3 regions of the Streptomyces sp. NPDC046859 genome follow, and region 1 is predicted to be linked to each of the others. Evidence: riboswitches for the same ligand, from Rfam matches in the RefSeq annotation. Region 1 holds a riboswitch; each other region holds the start of a gene.

What was found. Region 1 has a riboswitch for cyclic di-AMP ahead of ABZ899_RS19720 (NlpC/P60 family protein). Riboswitches for the same ligand answer to the same signal wherever they lie in the genome.
Region 2: linked by a shared signal. The riboswitch ahead of ABZ899_RS04880 (transglycosylase family protein) and the one ahead of ABZ899_RS19720 (NlpC/P60 family protein) in region 1 are both predicted to bind cyclic di-AMP.
Region 3: linked by a shared signal. The riboswitch ahead of ABZ899_RS17555 (M23 family metallopeptidase) and the one ahead of ABZ899_RS19720 (NlpC/P60 family protein) in region 1 are both predicted to bind cyclic di-AMP.

What each region holds. Positions count from the first base shown of each region.
Region 1 covers NZ_JBEYXR010000012.1:136,463-142,329, forward strand. The annotation lists gene pcrA (DNA helicase PcrA) at 1-750, opposite strand, end outside; cyclic di-AMP (ydaO/yuaA leader) riboswitch at 1,092-1,251, shown strand; gene ABZ899_RS19720 (NlpC/P60 family protein) at 1,260-2,411, shown strand; partial or broken gene ABZ899_RS19725 (MOSC domain-containing protein) at 2,444-2,896, shown strand; gene ABZ899_RS19730 (tellurite resistance/C4-dicarboxylate transporter family protein) at 3,017-4,021, shown strand; gene ABZ899_RS19735 (hypothetical protein) at 3,999-4,352, opposite strand; gene ABZ899_RS19740 (NlpC/P60 family protein) at 4,761-5,822, shown strand; gene ABZ899_RS19745 (response regulator transcription factor) at 5,839-5,867, opposite strand, start outside.
Region 2 covers NZ_JBEYXR010000003.1:89,314-95,180, reverse strand. The annotation lists gene ABZ899_RS04895 (nucleoside triphosphate pyrophosphohydrolase) at 1-113, shown strand, start outside; gene ABZ899_RS04890 (cytochrome P450) at 140-1,435, shown strand; gene ABZ899_RS04885 (transglycosylase family protein) at 1,579-2,577, shown strand; cyclic di-AMP (ydaO/yuaA leader) riboswitch at 2,787-2,979, shown strand; gene ABZ899_RS04880 (transglycosylase family protein) at 2,984-3,661, shown strand; gene eno (phosphopyruvate hydratase) at 3,885-5,165, shown strand; gene ABZ899_RS04870 (septum formation initiator family protein) at 5,260-5,748, shown strand; gene ABZ899_RS04865 (DUF501 domain-containing protein) at 5,759-5,867, shown strand, end outside.
Region 3 covers NZ_JBEYXR010000010.1:131,000-136,866, forward strand. The annotation lists gene ABZ899_RS17545 (pitrilysin family protein) at 495-1,850, shown strand; gene ABZ899_RS17550 (pitrilysin family protein) at 1,847-3,235, shown strand; cyclic di-AMP (ydaO/yuaA leader) riboswitch at 3,449-3,612, shown strand; gene ABZ899_RS17555 (M23 family metallopeptidase) at 3,625-4,410, shown strand; gene ABZ899_RS17560 (GntR family transcriptional regulator) at 4,595-5,290, shown strand; gene ABZ899_RS17565 (HPr family phosphocarrier protein) at 5,480-5,761, opposite strand.

The DNA.
Region 1 (5,867 bases):
GGCGTTGGCCTCCCGCAGCCGCGACTGGTACAGCGCGTACGCCTGGGCGAGGGTCTTCTCGAACCCGTCGGTGGCCTGGGCGGCGAAGTCCTCCTCGTCGATCAGCTCGTTCTTCAGGTTGCTGATCTTGGCGCTGAACGACTTGGGCGGGAACCGCTTCGGGTCGAGGTCGAGGTCCCGGCAGACGAGCGCCATCAGCCGCTTGCTGTCGGCGGCGTCGTAGATCGAGAACGAGGAGGTGAACCCGAGCCTCTTGCTCTCCCGGCGCAGGATGCGGACGCAGGCGCTGTGGAAGGTCATCACCCACATCGCGTTCGCCCGCGGTCCGACGAGCTGCTCGACGCGCTCCTTCATCTCGCCGGCGGCCTTGTTGGTGAAGGTGATCGCCAGGATCTGGCCCGGATGCACGTTCCGCTCGGCGAGCAGGTAGGCGATGCGGTGCGTGAGCACGCGCGTCTTGCCGGACCCGGCCCCGGCCACGATGAGCAGCGGGGTGCCGGAGTGGACGACGGCCGCGCGCTGGTTCTCGTTGAGCCCCTCCAGCAGCGCGGCGGCGTCGAGGGCCGGGCGCGGGGCGCCGTCGCGGTAGTAGGCGTCGCGGTCCGGCGGCACGTCGAACTTCCCGCCGAACAGATCCTCCGGAAGCGGCTCCGGAGTGTGATCGTCCTCGGGCGGTGGCGGGTGCTCTTCCCCGTGGGCCCGTGGGGCCTGGAGGTCCGCCAGGAAGCTGTCGTCAAAGAGGCTGCTCATCGCTCTCCGAGTCTAGGCGGCCCCACCGACAACCGGCTGCCGCCTGGAGAACATCACACCATCCGGGGCGGTGCGCGGCCCGCCGATCACCGTGCGAAGTCATGCCATCACGCCACACACCGCCCGGCGCCGAGCAGTGCGTATCGGCCCATTGGGAACAGGAGGCATGGATGCCTCAGAACGGCATCGGCCGCCCGAGCCGCCCCCCTCCATCCGCGCCCCGGACTCAAGGTCACGAAAATGTATCGGGCATATCGCACATCAACCTTCACAGCGGCCACACCGGTTGGCTACCGTGCCGGGCAGGCCGTACGACCCCCACCGGCGAACGACGCCGGGCCGTGCGGCCTCCGCCGAGTCCGGTGCATCCGGAGCCGGGGACCCACCGAACTTGGGGTGAATCGGCCCGACTCCCCGTCCCGGGAGCGGCCGTAGGGCAACCCTTCCGAACCACCCGCCCGAACCCGACAGCTAACTCGGTAGGCGGAGCATGGAAGGAGTCGCCTCCCTTGGCGTCGCACCGCAAGTCGCGTCCCTCCGGAACACGCGTGGCCGGCATACGGACCCCCGCGCTGGCCACCGCGGCCCTCACCTCCGTGGCCCTGCTGTCCCAGACGGCCCAGGCGAACCCGTCCGCCGACGACAGGCCGAGCCTCGAAGAGGTCGAGAAGAAGGTCGACGACCTCTACCGCCAGGCGGAGTCGGCCACCGAGAAGTACAACGCGGCCAAGGAGAAGACGACCAAGCAGCGCAAGCGCGTCGACACCCTCCTCGACGACGTCGCCCGGCGCACGCAGAAGCTCAACGACGCGCGCGAGGAGCTCGGCCGCAACGCCGCCGCCCAGTACCGCACCGGCGCCGCCGCCCCGGACACCGCGACGTTCCTCCTCGCGGACAGCCCCCAGGACTACTTCGACCAGTCCCAGCTGATGAGCCGCATGACGGGCCGTCAGAAGCAGTCGGTGGACGAGTACTTCACCGATCAGTCCGCGACGATGAAGAAGCGGCAGGAGGCCACCCGGAGCCTCGAGACGCTCACCGCGTCGCAGAAGGACCTGCGGACCGCCAAGTTCACCGTCCAGAAGAAGCTCGCGGACGCGCGCCGGCTGCTCTCCGAGCTGACCGCGCAGGAGAAGGCCCGCCTCGCCGCGATCGAGAAGCGCAAGCAGGAAGAGGCCGCCCGCAAGGCCGAGGAACTGGCCCGGCAGCAGGCGCAGGCCGAGCGCCGCCGCGAGGAGGCCGCGCAGCAGCAGGAACAGGATCAGCGGGAGCAGGGCAGCACCGCCCCGGACGGGTCGTACGCCACGAGGGCCGGGAAGGCGCTGGCCTTCGCCCGCACCCAGATCGGCAAGCCGTACGTCTGGGGCGCCACCGGCCCCGGCTCCTACGACTGCTCCGGCCTCACCCAGGCCGCCTGGAAGGCCGCCGGCGTGGACATCCCGCGCGTCACCTACGACCAGGTCAGCGCCGGCACGACGGTCCCGCTGTCCAGCGCCCAGCCCGGTGACCTGGTCTTCTTCTACGACGACGTCACCCACGTGGGCCTCTACGTCGGCAACGGCATGATGATCCACGCCCCGAAGCCCGGCGCGTACGTCCGCGAGGAGTCGATCTACTACGACGGCGAGTCGTCGATCCACAGTGTGGTCCGCCCGGCGTGAGGGCCGGGGCGAACGAAGGGGGGCCGTGTCCGGGAGTGGACGGGGACGTCCACGCGGGGGTGACGGTGAAGCACCGCTCCCGCGTCGCCCAGGACCCCGCGCAGCCGAACCTGCGCCAGGTGCACCTCATCCATGAGGAGCTCTTCGCCGAACTCGCCGAGGCGAAGTTCCGGGTGGCGCCCGGCGAACTCGGGGAGAACGTCACCACGCACGGCCTGGACCTGCTCGGACTCGCGGTGGGCACGCTGCTGCGCATCGGCGCCGAGGCCGTGGTCGAGGTCACCGGGCTGCGGAACCCGTGCCTGCAGATCGACCGCTTCCAGGACGGGCTGCTCAAGCAGGTGGTGGACCGCGACGAGGCCGGCCGCCTCGTGCGCAAGGCCGGAATCATGGGCGTCGTCTCGGCGGGCGGTGTGGTGCGTCCCGGCGGCGCGATCGAGGTGGAGCTGCCGGACGGGCCGCACCGGCCGCTGGACCGGGTCTGAGGAACGGCCGCGGGAGGGCGTCGGCGAGTCCGCATCCCCGCGCGCCCGGGCCGTCGATTCACCCACCCCCCGCGCGCGCCCCCGCCCGCGCCCCGGCGACGCGCTCCTTAGCATCGGCCCATGCCCGCCGCCACGCCCCCGCCCGCATCCCCCCTGCCCGCCTGGTGGTCGCGCCGTCCCCCCGCCACCGGCGCCTCGGTCATGGCCACCGGCATCATCTCGGTGGCCCTGCACCAGACGGGCCACGCGACCCTCTCCCGGATCGCCCTGGGCCTCGCGTGCGTCGCCTGGGCGGCCCTCGCCTGCGACCTCCTGGCCCGGCTCCGGTGGCACCGCTCCGAGTGGCTGAAGGAGGCGGTCACCCCGGCCTCGCTCTGCGCCGTCGCCGCGACCGCGGTGCTGGGCACCCGCCTCGCCGTGGCGGGCCGGCAGACCCTCGCCGAGGCGCTGCTGGCCCTCACCTTCGCGCTCTGGCCGGGCCTGCTGTACGTCGTCGTGCGCCACTGGCGTCACAGGATGCCGGGGTCCGTCTTCCTCGGCTGCGTCGCCACCCAGGGGGTCGCCGTCCTCGCGGCCACGCTGGCCGCCACGGCGAAGGCGGCCTGGCTCGCGCACGCGGCCCTGGTGCTGTTCTGGCTCGGCCTGCTCCTGTACGCCGTGGCCCTGACCCGCTTCGACCGGCGGGAGGTCGTCCGCGGCCCCGGCGACCACTGGGTCGCGGGCGGCGCGCTCGCGATCTCCGCCCTGGCCGGTGCCCGGCTCCTCGCCGCCGACGGCTCCGGCCTGTATCTGTGGAACGACGACGACTTCGACGTGCTGCGCACGGTGACCTTCGCCCTGGTCGCCCTGGACATGGCCTGGTACGCCGTCCTCCTCGTCGCCGAGATCGCCCGGCCGAGGCCGCGCTACGACGTACGCCGCTGGTCGACCGTCTTCTCGATGGGCCTGTCGGCGGCGGCGCTGCTCTCCGTCTCCGCCACCCTGGACGTCCCGTGGCTGGAGGGTCCCGGCGAGGTCCTGCTGTGGATCGCGGTGGCGGTGTGGCTCGCGGTCGCCGCCGGCGCCGTACGCCACCATCTCGCGGCCGGTCCCCCGGCCGGCGTCACGTCCAGAGCACGGCGATGAAGATGTTGGCCAGGGTCAGCAGCCCCACCAGGCCGAACAGCTTCGGGTCCACCTTCTCCTCGTCCCGCTTCACATAGACGAGTCCGAGGATCACGACCAGCAGCGCCAGCTTCACGCCGATCTTGAGGTTGTCGACCGACTGGTCGTCCGCCTGGTTCAGACCGACCAGGATCACCCCCGTGACCAGCATGGTCAGCGCGCCGTGCAGCATCGCGGGCACGAACCGGGCGGTGCCCTGGCCCATCGCCTTCATCTGGGTGAGGAAACCGCCGAGCAGCGCGGCGATCCCGACGATGTGCAGGCCCACGAACAGGTGGATGAGTACGTCCATGGGGCCGGAGCCTAACGACCGCACCGGCCGGCGCCGTCACCGGGTGCGCGGCGGGATCCGGACCCGGCGCCGGTGCATATATGCGCCCCATAGCACCCCGCGCCGCCCCTCACCCGCCGAACCCGCACATCGGTCACCACCCAGCGTGAACAAGACGCGGCCCTCCCGGCGTCGCGCTCACTTACGGTCATGCCCGGTCCTCTCCTCGGCACTTCCGCACAACTCGTTACCGCCTCGACACATTGCGGTTTAGCGTCCTCCCCCAGGTGACCGGCTCCCCACCGCCGCCCGGGCCAGGGGCGGCCGTCGGTCACCACCGCCGAGAAAGGTCCGGCGGCGGTCCGCTCCCCCTGTGCGGGTCGCCGCCGGACGCGCGAGTCCCCCCGTACGGAAGGACGTGCAGTCCACGTGGCAGCGCACCGCAGACCCCGCTCGAGAACGACCCCCGGCGGCGCGGCCCGCACGGCGCGGACGGCCTGGACGATCGCGCTGGCGGGCGCGGCGACGGCGACGGGGTTCGACGGGACCGCACAAGCGGAGCCGCAGCTGACACCGGCGCAGGTCAAGGCGGAGGTGGACAAGCTGTACCAGGAGGCGGAGGTCGCCACCGAGAAGTACAACGGCGCGCAGGAGAAGGCCGAGGCGGCCCGCCGGCGGATCCGCACCCTGCAGGACGAGGCCGCACGCATGACGCAGAAGCTGAACGCGGCCCGCGAGGCCCTGGGATCGATGGCGGCGGCCCAGTACCGGGACGGCGGCCTCGACCCGGCCTTCCAGCTCGCGCTCTCCTCCGACCCGGACCGCTATCTCGACGGCGCGGAGTTCGCCGAGCGCGCCGGCAACCGGCAGGCGGCCTCCGTCGCCGAGGTCCGCCGGCAGCTGCGCGAGATCGAGCAACTGCGCGGCGCCGCACGCGTCGAACTGAAGTCACTGACATCACGCCGGGCGGAACTCCGGCGGCACAAGAAGACGATCACCGGCAAGCTGGACGCGGCCCGCGCGCACCTGGCCCGGCTGACCGGCGGCGAACGCGCCCTGCTCGACGGCCGCGCCGACCGCTCGGCCTCCGGCGCCCGCACCGCCCTCGCCGCACCCGGGTCGGCGGCGGCGCAGGCCCCGAACGCACGGGCGGCGGCCGCCGTGTCGTACGCCTACACCAAACTCGGCAGCCCCTATGTCTGGGGGGCGACCGGTCCCGACGCCTTCGACTGCTCGGGCCTGACGCAGGCCGCCTACCGCGCGGCCGATGTCTCCCTGCCCCGGACGACCTACAGCCAGATCGGCGCGGGCCGCAGGGTCTCCCGCTCCGAACTGCTCCCCGGGGACCTGGTGTTCTTCTACTCCGGCATCAGCCACGTCGGCCTCTACATCGGCAACGGGCAGATGATCCACGCCCCCAACCCGTCCGCGCCGGTGCGGGTGGCCCCCATCGACGAGATGCCGTTCGCGGGGGCCACCCGCGTGGCGTGACCGGACGGGGCAGGGGTCAGACCAGGCGCCGTGCCGTCGCCCACC
Region 2 (5,867 bases), on a different contig from region 1:
TCGCCACGGCCGTGCGGGCGGCGGAGGCGGGCGTCGACCCGGAGGCCGCCCTGCGGGTCGCCGCCCGGGCCTACCGGGACGCGGTCCGGGCCGCGGAGGGCGTGTCGGCCTAGGCCGGTACGGCCTATACGGTCGAGGCGTGACCGACCAGCCCCGCTGCCCCGCCTCCGCTCCCGAGCTGTTCACCTGGGAGTTCGCCACCGATCCGTACCCGGCGTACGCGTGGCTGCGCGAGCACGCGCCCGTGCACCGCGCCCGGCTGCCCAGCGGAGTGGAGGCCTGGCTGGTCACCCGGTACGCCGACGCCAAGCAGACGCTCGCCGACAACCGGCTCTCCAAGAACCCGGCCCACCACGCCGAACCGGCCCACGCCAAGGGCCGGACCGGCATCCCCGGTGAGCGCAAGGCCGAGCTGATGACGCATCTGCTGAACATCGACCCGCCGGACCACACCCGGCTGCGGCGGCTGGTCAGCAAGGCGTTCACCCCGCGTCGCGTCGCCGCGTTCGCGCCCCGGGTGCGGGAGCTGACCGACCACCTCATCGACGGGTTCGCCGGGAAGGGGGAGGCCGACCTCATCCACGAGTTCGCCTTCCCGCTGCCCATCTACGCCATCTGCGACCTGCTCGGCGTCCCCCGCGAGGACCAGGACGACTTCCGGGACTGGGCGGGCATGATGATCCGGCACCAGGGCGGGCCCCGCGGCGGGGTCGCCCGGTCCGTGAAGAAGATGCGCGGATATCTGGCCGATCTGATCCACCGCAAGCGCGAAGCCCTCCCCGACGCGCCCACCCCGGACGAGGACCTCATCTCCGGTCTCATCCGCGCCTCCGACCACGGCGAGCACCTCACCGAGAACGAGGCCGCCGCCATGGCCTTCATCCTGCTGTTCGCCGGCTTCGAGACCACCGTCAACCTCATCGGGAACGGCACCTACGCGCTGCTCACCCACCCCGCCCAGCGCGCCCGGCTCCAGGCGTCCCTGGCCGCCCACGACACCGCCCTGCTGGAGACCGGCGTCGAGGAACTGCTGCGCTACGACGGGCCGGTGGAGCTCGCCACCTGGCGGTTCGCCACCGAGCCGCTGACCATCGGCGGGCAGGACATCGCGGCCGGGGACCCCGTCCTGGTCGTCCTGGCCGCCGCCGACCGGGACCCGGAGCGGTTCGCCGACCCCGACGTCCTCGACCTCGGCCGGCGTGACAACCAGCACCTCGGCTACGGCCACGGCATCCACTACTGCCTCGGCGCGCCGCTGGCCCGGCTGGAGGGACAGACGGCCCTCGCCACCCTCCTGACCCGGCTCCCGGACCTCCGACTGGCCACCGACCCGGCCGAGTTGAGGTGGCGTGGCGGGCTCATCATGCGGGGCCTGCGCACCCTGCCGGTGGAGTTCACCCCGGTCGGAGGCGACCGTTCCGCTCCGCAAACGTGACGCGCGCTCACCTCTGTGATCTTCACGTGATCTGCGCGGCATTAACTTGTGACAAGTGATCGTCTGCCTATACGTTCACCCATCAACGAAGGCGCGCGGGTTCTGCGCGCCTTGGTCAGCGCTGTCTCGCGAAAGGTCCACGCATGCTCTCCGGGAACGGTCGTCACCGTCGCCCCCGCCAGGCTCCGGCTCTTCTCGTCGCGGCCGGTGTGACCGGCTCCGCCATCGCCATCCCGCTCCTCGGCGCCACGGGTGCGAGCGCGGCGGACGGCAATGTGTGGGACAAGGTCGCCGACTGCGAGAGCGGCGGCTCCTGGAGCGCGGACACGGGCAACGGGCACTACGGCGGACTCCAGTTGACCCAGGCGGACTGGGAGAAGTTCGGCGGTCTCGACTTCGCCGCCAGCCCGGACCTGGCGAGCCGCTCCCAGCAGATCGCCGTGGCGCAGGACGTCCTCGCTGAGCGCGGGACGGGTCCCTGGGGCACCTGCGCCGTGCTCAACGGGCTCACGAAGAAGTCGGGAGCCATCGACCTCGACACCGGGGTCGCGGGGGACTCCCCGAGCGAGGTGTCCGGGTCGTCCGGCTTGCTCGATTCATCCGAATCCTCTGACTCCTCCGGCGATTCGGCCCCCTCCGGCGACGCGTCGGGCACGCCGAGCGCTTCGGCGGACGACTCATCCGAATCACCCGGCAGCTCCACTTCTTCGCCCTCTTCGGCCTCCAAGGCCGATAAGTCCGGTAAGTCCGAGAGGGCCGGCGCGTCCGGCGGAGCGACGGTCTCGGAGTCGCCGGACAGCTCCCCCGTGGAGACGTTCGAGAGCGGCAACCGGGACAACTCCGGGCAGAGCGCGGGGTCCTGGAGTCTCGTCGACACCGCCTCGATCGAGGACGTGCCGACCGGTTCCGGCCGTCACCGCGGCGCCAGCGCCAAGGAGTCCGCGGCCGCGGACGCCGCCGCCGGCTCCTCCGGCCGCCACGCCTCCTACCGGGTCCGTGCGGGCGACACGCTCGCCTCCATCGCCGACTCCCTTGACGTCCACGGCGGATGGCGCGCGCTGTACGAGGCGAACAAGGCGGCCATCGGTGCCGACGCGAACAGCATCTCCGCCGGTCAGACGCTGGACGTCCCCACCGAATAGCGGCCGAACAGGGCCAAATGAAGCGGCAGTTCACGCCCGGCTTTCGTGGGTAATGTCCGTTTTGAATGGACTGAGAGATAGATCTCAGAAGCCGTGATCGTCTTTGAAAATCCCCGAGCGGCGTGTCTACGGTCGTGATCGCTCGCCACCACAGCGAGCCCCGTCAGCCGTCACGCCGAATCCTGCCGGCGGCCGTACGGGAACAGTCGTCGCGTCAAGCGCCGTAGGCAGGAGCGGGGGACCCAAGGTAAGCGCCGGGTCCGGAAGTCGAGGCCCTTCGGGGCCGGACGGCCGGAACCGGCTTGGGGTGAAGTCGCGCAGCACGCACCAGTGGTGCGCGACCGGGCAACTCAACCGGCCCGAACCCGACAGCTCACCTCGTAGGCGTCGGTGAGGGGATCTCTCCATGCTGTTCTCCAGCAAGAGCAAGCACCGTCGTCCGTCCAAGGCGGCCCGCGCCATCGCCGTCGTCGGCGTCACCGGCGCCGCCGCCGTCGCCGGCCCGCTGATGGCCGCCGGCAGCGCCTCGGCCGCCACCGCCTCCGAGTGGGACGCCGTCGCCCAGTGCGAGTCCGGCGGCAACTGGTCGATCAACACCGGCAACGGCTACTACGGCGGTCTGCAGTTCTCCGCCTCGACCTGGGCGGCCTATGGCGGCACCCAGTACGCCTCCACCGCCGACCAGGCCACCAAGGCCCAGCAGATCGCGATAGCCGAGAAGGTCCTCGCCAGCCAGGGCAAGGGCGCCTGGCCGAACTGCGGCACCGGCCTGTCGGGCGCGGCCTACAACGGCTCCTCCGCCACCGGCGGCGAGCAGAGCACCCGCTCCACCGAGGAGAAGCCGGCCTCCCGCTCCGCCGAGCGTCCGGCCGCCGAGAAGAGCACCAAGACCGTCACCACCCCGACCGGCAAGAAGGTCAAGAAGGGCGACGGCGAGTACAAGGTCGTCAAGGGCGACACCCTCAGCACGATCGCCGCCGACCAGGACGTCAAGGGCGGCTGGGAGAAGCTCTTCAAGCTGAACAAGGACATCGTCCAGGACGCCGACCTGATCTACCCGGGTCAGCAGCTCCACCTCAAGTAGGACCCCCCACAGGCTCCCCGCCCCGGTGCGCGTTCCCCCGTACGCACCGGGGCGGGGTTCTGTGCGTGCAGGGGCCCGGTCTTTGTTCCGTTCGGAAACAATTCGCTCTCGGTTCCGTCCATAGAGCGGTCGACCGCTGGCCGAAGCCCCCGAGCCGGTTAGGCTCGTCTCGCAGCACCCATCGCGGGCTGCGTACAGGCTTCACATCACGAAGGAGATGCTCGTGCCGTCCATCGACGTCGTCGTAGCCCGGGAAATCCTGGACTCCCGAGGCAATCCCACGGTCGAGGTCGAGGTCGGCCTCGACGACGGCAGCACGGGTCGTGCCGCCGTCCCGTCCGGCGCCTCCACCGGCGCCTTCGAGGCCGTCGAGCTGCGCGACGGTGACCCCAACCGCTACCTCGGCAAGGGTGTCGAGAAGGCCGTCCTCGCCGTCATCGAGCAGATCGGCCCGGAGCTCGTCGGCTACGACGCCACCGAGCAGCGCCTGATCGACCAGGCCATGTTCGACCTGGACGCCACCGACAACAAGAGCTCCCTCGGCGCCAACGCCATCCTCGGCGTCTCGCTCGCCGTGGCCCACGCCGCCTCCGAGGCCAGCGACCTGCCGCTGTTCCGCTACCTGGGCGGCCCGAACGCGCACCTGCTGCCGGTGCCGATGATGAACATCCTGAACGGCGGCTCGCACGCCGACTCCAACGTGGACATCCAGGAGTTCATGATCGCCCCGATCGGCGCGGAGTCCTTCTCCGAGGCGCTGCGCTGGGGCGCCGAGGTCTACCACACGCTGAAGAAGGTCCTGAAGAGCAAGGGCCTGGCCACCGGCCTCGGCGACGAGGGCGGCTTCGCCCCGAACCTGGGCTCCAACCGCGAGGCCCTCGACCTCATCCTCGAGGCGATCAACGAGGCCGGCTACGCCCCCGGCGAGCAGATCGCCCTCGCCCTCGACGTGGCCGCCTCCGAGTTCTACAAGGACGGCGTCTACACCTTCGAGGGCAAGGAGCGCTCGGCGGCCGAGATGACCGAGTACTACGCGGAACTCGTCGACGCGTACCCGCTCGTCTCCATCGAGGACCCGCTGTTCGAGGACGACTGGGAGGGCTGGAAGACCATCACCGACAAGCTCGGTGACAAGGTCCAGCTCGTCGGCGACGACCTGTTCGTCACCAACCCCGAGCGCCTCGCCCGCGGCATCGAGGAGGGCGCCGCCAACGCGCTGCTCGTGAAGGTGAACCAGATCGGCTCGCTCACCGAGACCCTGGACGCCGTCGAGCTGGCCCAGCGCAACGGCTTCAAGTGCATGATGTCCCACCGCTCCGGCGAGACCGAGGACGTCACCATCGCCGACCTGGCCGTCGCCACCAACTGCGGCCAGATCAAGACCGGCGCCCCGGCCCGCTCCGAGCGCGTCGCCAAGTACAACCAGCTGCTGCGCATCGAGGAGATCCTCGACGACGCCGCGGTGTACGCAGGCCGCAGCGCGTTCCCGCGCTTCAAGGGCTGAGGCACGCACCCGTAGGAAGCGTCGTACGTACGTCCCCGTACTCGGTCCCGTACCGTGTGCGGGGACGTACGCGCGTTGAGACGGGAGGCGGGACATGGCCGTGAGGGACCGGGACCGGTTCTCCACCGCGACCAGGATCCGGTTGCTCGGGGAGCAGACGGCGGCCCGTGTCTACCGCTCCCAGACCAAGCGGCAGGCCCGGCGCTCCCGGCTCACCGGACGCGCCGCGCTGCTCGCCCTGGTCGTGTGCACCCTCGTCGTGGCCATGGCGTACCCGATAAGGCAGTACGTCTCCCAGCGCGCCGAGATCGCCGACCTCCAGCGCGAGAAGGCCGCGACCGCCCGGCGCGTCGAGGAGCTGCGCGACCTCAAGGCCCGCTGGCAGGACGACGCCTACGCCGAGCAGCAGATCCGGCTGCGCCTGCACTACGTGATGCCCGGGGAGACCGGCTACATCGTCGTCGACCCGGACGCGGCCAAGCAGTCGCGGACCGACCTGGGCGCGGCCCACCGCCCCTGGTACACGAACCTCTGGGAGGGCGTCGACAAGGCCGACGCCGCCCGCAGTGAACAGAACCGATAGAAAGACAGGCATGGAAACGCCCCCGCCGCCCACCCCGCGCACCGAGCCCACCGACGCGGACGTCGAGGCATTCAAGCAGCAGCTCGGCCGCCCCCCGCGCGGGCTGCGCGCGATCGCGC
Region 3 (5,867 bases), on a different contig from region 1:
CTGTGGCGCAAGCGTGTGACGGGTCTGACGCGGACCATTGTGGACCGCGGCACTGACAACCACCGACCAGGACCCGATGTGGGGCTCCCGCCCGGCGGGGTGAAGTGTCGCCGACGCCGGTCTCCTCCCGCGACCGCGGTCGCGCACGGGACACCGGCCGGCCCGCTCGGGACCGCGCGCGGCGCCGGCGGCAAGCCGGTGCCGCGCGACCGTTCACCCTCAGGGGTGATCGACGGGAAGCATGCCAGGTCGAGGCGAGCGGCGTCGGCCCGGGGCCCGGACCGCCCGGCCGTGCCGCGTCCGCGCCGTGATGCACGGCGAAGCGGCTCGGCGGGCCGGAGGGGGCGCCGCCGGGGGCCTCGGCCGGGGCCGGACCGGCACGGCGTGGTGACCGGGAACTTCGCCGAGCCTCCGCACGCTGCATACAGTGGCAGGAGCTGAGCAGGATCCGCTCGACACAACGCAGCGCACGCGACCGGAAGGACATCTTGCCCATGGGTCACACGGCCACACCGGAGGCACAATCCGGCGGCCTCTCCGCGACCGAGCACCGCCTGGCCAACGGCTTGCGCGTGGTGCTCTCCGAGGACCACCTCACGCCGGTCGCCGCGGTCTGCCTCTGGTACGACGTCGGCTCCCGCCACGAGGTCAAGGGCCGTACCGGACTCGCCCACCTCTTCGAGCACCTGATGTTCCAGGGGTCGAACAGCGTGAAGGGCACGGGCCACTTCGAACTCGTCCAGGGCGCGGGCGGCTCGCCGAACGGCACCACCAGCTTCGAACGCACCAACTACTTCGAGACCATGCCCGCCCACCAGCTGGAGCTCGCGCTGTGGCTGGAGGCCGACCGCATGGGCAGCCTCCTGGTGGCGCTCGACGAGGAGGGCCTGGAGAACCAGCGCGACGTCGTGAAGAACGAGCGGCGCCAGCGCTACGACAACGTCCCGTACGGCACCGCCTTCGAGCGCCTGACCGCGATGTCGTACCCCGACGGGCACCCCTACCACCACACGCCGATCGGCTCGATGGCCGACCTCGACGCGGCGAGCCTGGAGGACGCGCGCGCGTTCTTCCGCACCTACTACGCGCCGAACAACGCCGTGCTGTCGATCGTCGGCGACATCGACCCGGAGCAGACGCTTGCCTGGGTCGAGAAGTACTTCGGCTCCATCCCGTCCCACGACGGCAAGCCGGCTCCGCGCGACGGCTCGCTGCCCGACGTCATCGGCGAGGAGCTGCGCGAGGTCGTCGAGGAGAACGTCCCCGCGCGCGCGATGATGGCCGCCTACCGCCTCCCGAGCGACGGCACCCGCGAGGCCGACGCCGCCGACCTGGCGCTGACCGTCCTCGGCGGCGGCGAGTCCTCCCGCCTCTACAACCGGCTCGTGCGGCGCGACCGTACGGCCGTGGCGGCCGGCTTCGGCCTGCTCCGCCTGGCCGGCGCGCCCTCCCTCGGCTGGCTGGACGTGAAGACCTCCGGTGACGTCGAGGTGCCCGTGATCGAGGCGGCCGTCGACGAGGAGCTCGCCCGCTTCGCCGCGGAGGGCCCCACCGCCGAGGAGATGGAGCGCGCGCAGGCGCAGCTGGAGCGCGAGTGGCTGGACCGGCTCGGCACCTGCGCCGGCCGCGCGGACGAACTGTGCCGCTACGCAGTCCTGTTCGGCGACCCACAGCTCGCCTTCACCGCCGTGCGGCGCGTGCTCGACGTCACCGCCGAGGAGGTGCAGGCGGTCGCCCAGGCCCGGCTGCGCCCGGACAACCGCGCGGTGCTGGTGTACGAGCCGGTGGCCGGTGAGGCCGAGGACGCCCAAGCCCCCGCCACCGACGAGAACGAGGAGTCGGCGCAGTGACCGAGCTCGCCAGCATGGAGTTCCACCCGCAGCCCCAGGCCGGCGCGCCCCGGCCCTGGGCGTTCCCGGCCCCCGAGCGCGGCACCCTGGACAACGGCCTGACGGTGCTGTGCTGCCACCGCCCCGGACAGCAGGTCGTCGCCGTCGAGGTCCTCCTCGACACCCCGCTCGACGCCGAGCCCGCGGGCCTGGACGGTATCGCCACGATCATGGCGCGGGCCCTGTCCGAGGGCACCGACAAGCACACGGCCGAGGAGTTCGCCGCCGAGCTGGAGCGCTGTGGCGCAACCCTCGACGCCTACGCCGACCACCCCGGCGTCCGCGTCAGCCTGGAGGTGCCGGTCTCCCGGCTGCCGAAGGCGCTGGACCTGCTCGCCGACGCGCTCCGGGCGCCGCTGTTCGCCGACGCCGAGGTGGAGCGCCTGGTGCGCAACCGCCTGGACGAGATCCCGCACGAGCTGGCCAACCCCTCGCGGCGGGCCGCCAAGGAGCTCGCCCGGCAGCTGTTCCCGGCGTCCTCGCGTATGTCCCGCCCGCGCCAGGGCACCGAGGAGACCGTCGCCGGCATCGACTCCGCGGGCGTACGCGCCTTCTTCGAGCGGCACGTGCGCCCCGCCACCTCCACGGTCGTGGTCGTCGGCGACCTCACCGACGTCGACCTCGACACCCTGCTCGGGGACAGCCTGGGCGCCTGGACCGGTTCGCAGGGCGAGCCGCGGCCCGTCCCGCCGGTCACCGCGGACGACACCGGGCGCGTCGTCATCGTGGACCGTCCCGGCGCCGTCCAGACGCAGCTGCTGATCGGCCGGATCGGCCCGGACCGGCACGACCGCGTGTGGCCGGCGCAGGTCCTCGGCACGTACTGCCTCGGCGGCACCCTCACCTCCCGCCTGGACAAGGTGCTGCGCGAGGAGAAGGGCTACACCTACGGCGTGCGCGCGTTCGGGCAGGTCCTGCGCTCGGCGCCGGACGGCACCGGCGCCTCGATGCTCGCCATCACCGGTTCCGTCGACACGCCCAACACCGGCCCCGCCCTGGACGACCTGTGGACCGTCCTGCGGGGGATCGCGGCCGACGGACTCACCGACGCCGAGCGGGACTTCGCCGTGCAGAACCTCGTCGGGGTGGCGCCGCTGAAGTACGAGACGGCCGCCGCCGTGGCGGGCACCCTGGCCGACCAGGTCGAGCAGTACCTGCCCGACGACTTCCAGGCGAAGCTGTACCAGCAGCTCGCCGCCACCGGAACCGTCGAGGCCACGGCCGCCGTCGTGAGCGCCTTCCCGGCGGACCGCCTCGTCACGGTTCTCGTCGGCGACGCCTCGGCGATCCGGGAGCCCGTCGAGGCCCTCGGCATCGGTGAAGTCACCGTCGTGACGGCCGAGTAGAGCACCCGCCGGCCCCGCGGCGGGCCCGCGCGCGAGGGGAGCCCTGGTGACGGCAAAGTCACCAGGGCTCCCTTATGCCCGAATTGGGGCGGAGGTTGCCTGTCTGCCCTGTGGGATGCGCTACAAAAGCCGCGTTCCGTTTGGGAATTGAACGCGGCCCCGCTTAGCGTCATCCGGGCTGTCCGTCAGGCAGTGCGCCGCGCCCGCGGCACCGGACAGTCATCGCCGAGTCCCCGTATGGCGCGAGCCAGGGGAGCCGGGGACCCATCGCAGTCCCTGGGGTGAATCGGACGCCCGCGCAGCCGCGAGGGGGTCCGTAGGAGACCTTCCTGCTCCGAACCCGTCAGCTAACCCGGTAGGCGAGAGGGAAGGAAAGGACCAGCCACCACATGGCGTTCAGCTGCGCCACGGGGAAGAACCGCCCCTCCGGGAAGCACCGCAAGCCCGGCCGGTTCGAGCGCACCACGGCCCGTGCGGCCGGTGTCGCCGCCATCACCGCCACCGGCGTCGTGGGCACCCTCGCCGCCCCCGCGCTGGCCGCCGAGCCCGCCGCGGAGCAGACCGGCCTCATCCCGGTCGTCGTCGTCGAGGACTCCATCGCCACCCAGATCGACGCGCAGGCCGCCGCCCAGGAGCGGGCCGCCGCCGAGGCCGCCGCCCGCAAGGAGGCCGCCCAGGAGGCCGCGCGGCACAAGGCCGCCGAGAAGGCCAAGCAGGAGCGGGAGGCGAAGGAGCGGGCCGCGCGGGAGGCCGAGCGCAAGCGCCTGCTGTCCTACGTGGCCCCGATAGCCGGTTCGTACGTGTCCACCGCGTACCGGTCCGGCGGCGCGGTCTGGTCCTCCGGCAGCCACACCGGCATCGACTTCCACGCCGCCAGCGGCACCTCCGTGCACGCGGTCGGCGCGGGCACCGTCGTCGAGGCCGGCTGGGGCGGCGCCTACGGCAACAACGTCGTGATCAAGATGAACGACGGCACCTACACCCAGTACGGGCACCTGTCGTCGGTCGGCGTCTCGGTGGGCCAGACGGTCACCCCCGGCCAGCAGATCGGCCTGTCCGGCGCCACCGGCAACGTCACCGGGCCGCATCTGCACTTCGAGGCGCGCACCACCGCCGAGTACGGCTCCGACATCGACCCGATCGCCTACCTGCGCGCGCACGGCGTCGCCCTCTGACGCCTCCGCCCGCCTTACCGCAGCCCCGGCTCCCGAGCCGGGGCTTTCGGTCTTTCTGGACAACGGCTGTCCAAAAAATATCCATGGATTCCGGCCCGCCGTCGGAAATTCACGCTTCTTGCCATAGAGTCGCTGAACACACGTCATTCGTCGACGTTTCACGGGGATTAAGGCGGAGGTCGGCATGCGTATTCCGGCGCACTCGGTGTGCACCGCGATCCGGGACGACATCGTCGCCGGTGTCCTGGAGCGCGGCGGCCGTCTCACGGAGGAAGTCCTCGCCCGCCGCTACGGCGTCTCCCGCGTCCCCGTGCGCGAGGCGCTGCGCACCCTGGAGGCGGAGGGCTTCGTGGTGACCCGCCGGCACGCGGGCGCGTGCGTGGCCGAGCCAACCGAGCAGGAGGCGGCCGACGTGCTGGAGATGCGCACTCTGCTGGAGCCGCTCGGCGCCGCCCGGGCCGCCCAGCGGCGCACGGAGGCCCATCTGAAGGTGCTGCGCGGCCTGGTCAGGCTGGGTCAGGAGCGGGCCAGGCGCGGCAACAGCGAGGATCTGCGCTCGCTGGGCGGCTGGTTCCACGAGACGCTGGCCCAGGCGTCCGGCAGTACCGCGCTGACCTCGACGCTGACCCTGCTGCGCCACAAGATCGCCTGGATGTTCGCCGTGGAGGCGTCCGCCGACCCGGTGGAGTCCTGGGCGGAGCACGGCGCGATCGTCGACGCGGTGGCGCGCGGCGACGGTGAACGCGCCCGCGCGCTCACCGCCCTGCACACCGAGCGCGGGCTGTCCGCGCACCGGCTGCGCTTCGGCTCCGGGAGCGACCGCGCGGAGCGTGTGAGGAATTCGCAACATGCCGTAAACATGCCGAGCCTGCGCGATTAACACAGCCACCGTATACAAAGAAGAGCAATTCCGGGGCGGCGAATTCACGCTGCCCTTTTCCGGCTGTCCGGGGAATTCCGCAGCCTGCCGCCGTGAAATTCCACGCGAGCCGGCCGGGAAAGGCGAAGCCGCGCCCGTCGGAAAGGCGGACGCGGCTTCCGTGCCGTGCGGGAGGCCCGCTCGGGCCGCTCAGACCGTCTCGGGCAGCTCCTCGAGGCCCTCGGCGACCAGCTTGGCGAGACGGTCGAGGGCGGCGTCCGCACCCTCGGCGTCGGAGGCGAGGACGATCTCCTCCCCGCCCTGGGCACCGAGGCCCAGGACCGCCAGCATGGAGGCCGCGTTGACGGGGTTGCCGTCGGCCTTGGCGATGGTCACCGGGACGCCGGTGGCCGTGGCGGCCCGGACGAAGATGGAGGCGGGGCGGGCGTGGAGACCCTCGGCCCAGCCGACGTTGACGCGGCGCTCAGCCATGTGTTGCTGCCCTTCGGTGTTCAGGGTTGTCTAGACCAGTTTCCCACACCAGGGGTGCCCGGCGGAACGGCCCGGGTGCCGCTGCCTCGACGACCGCCGGAGCCGG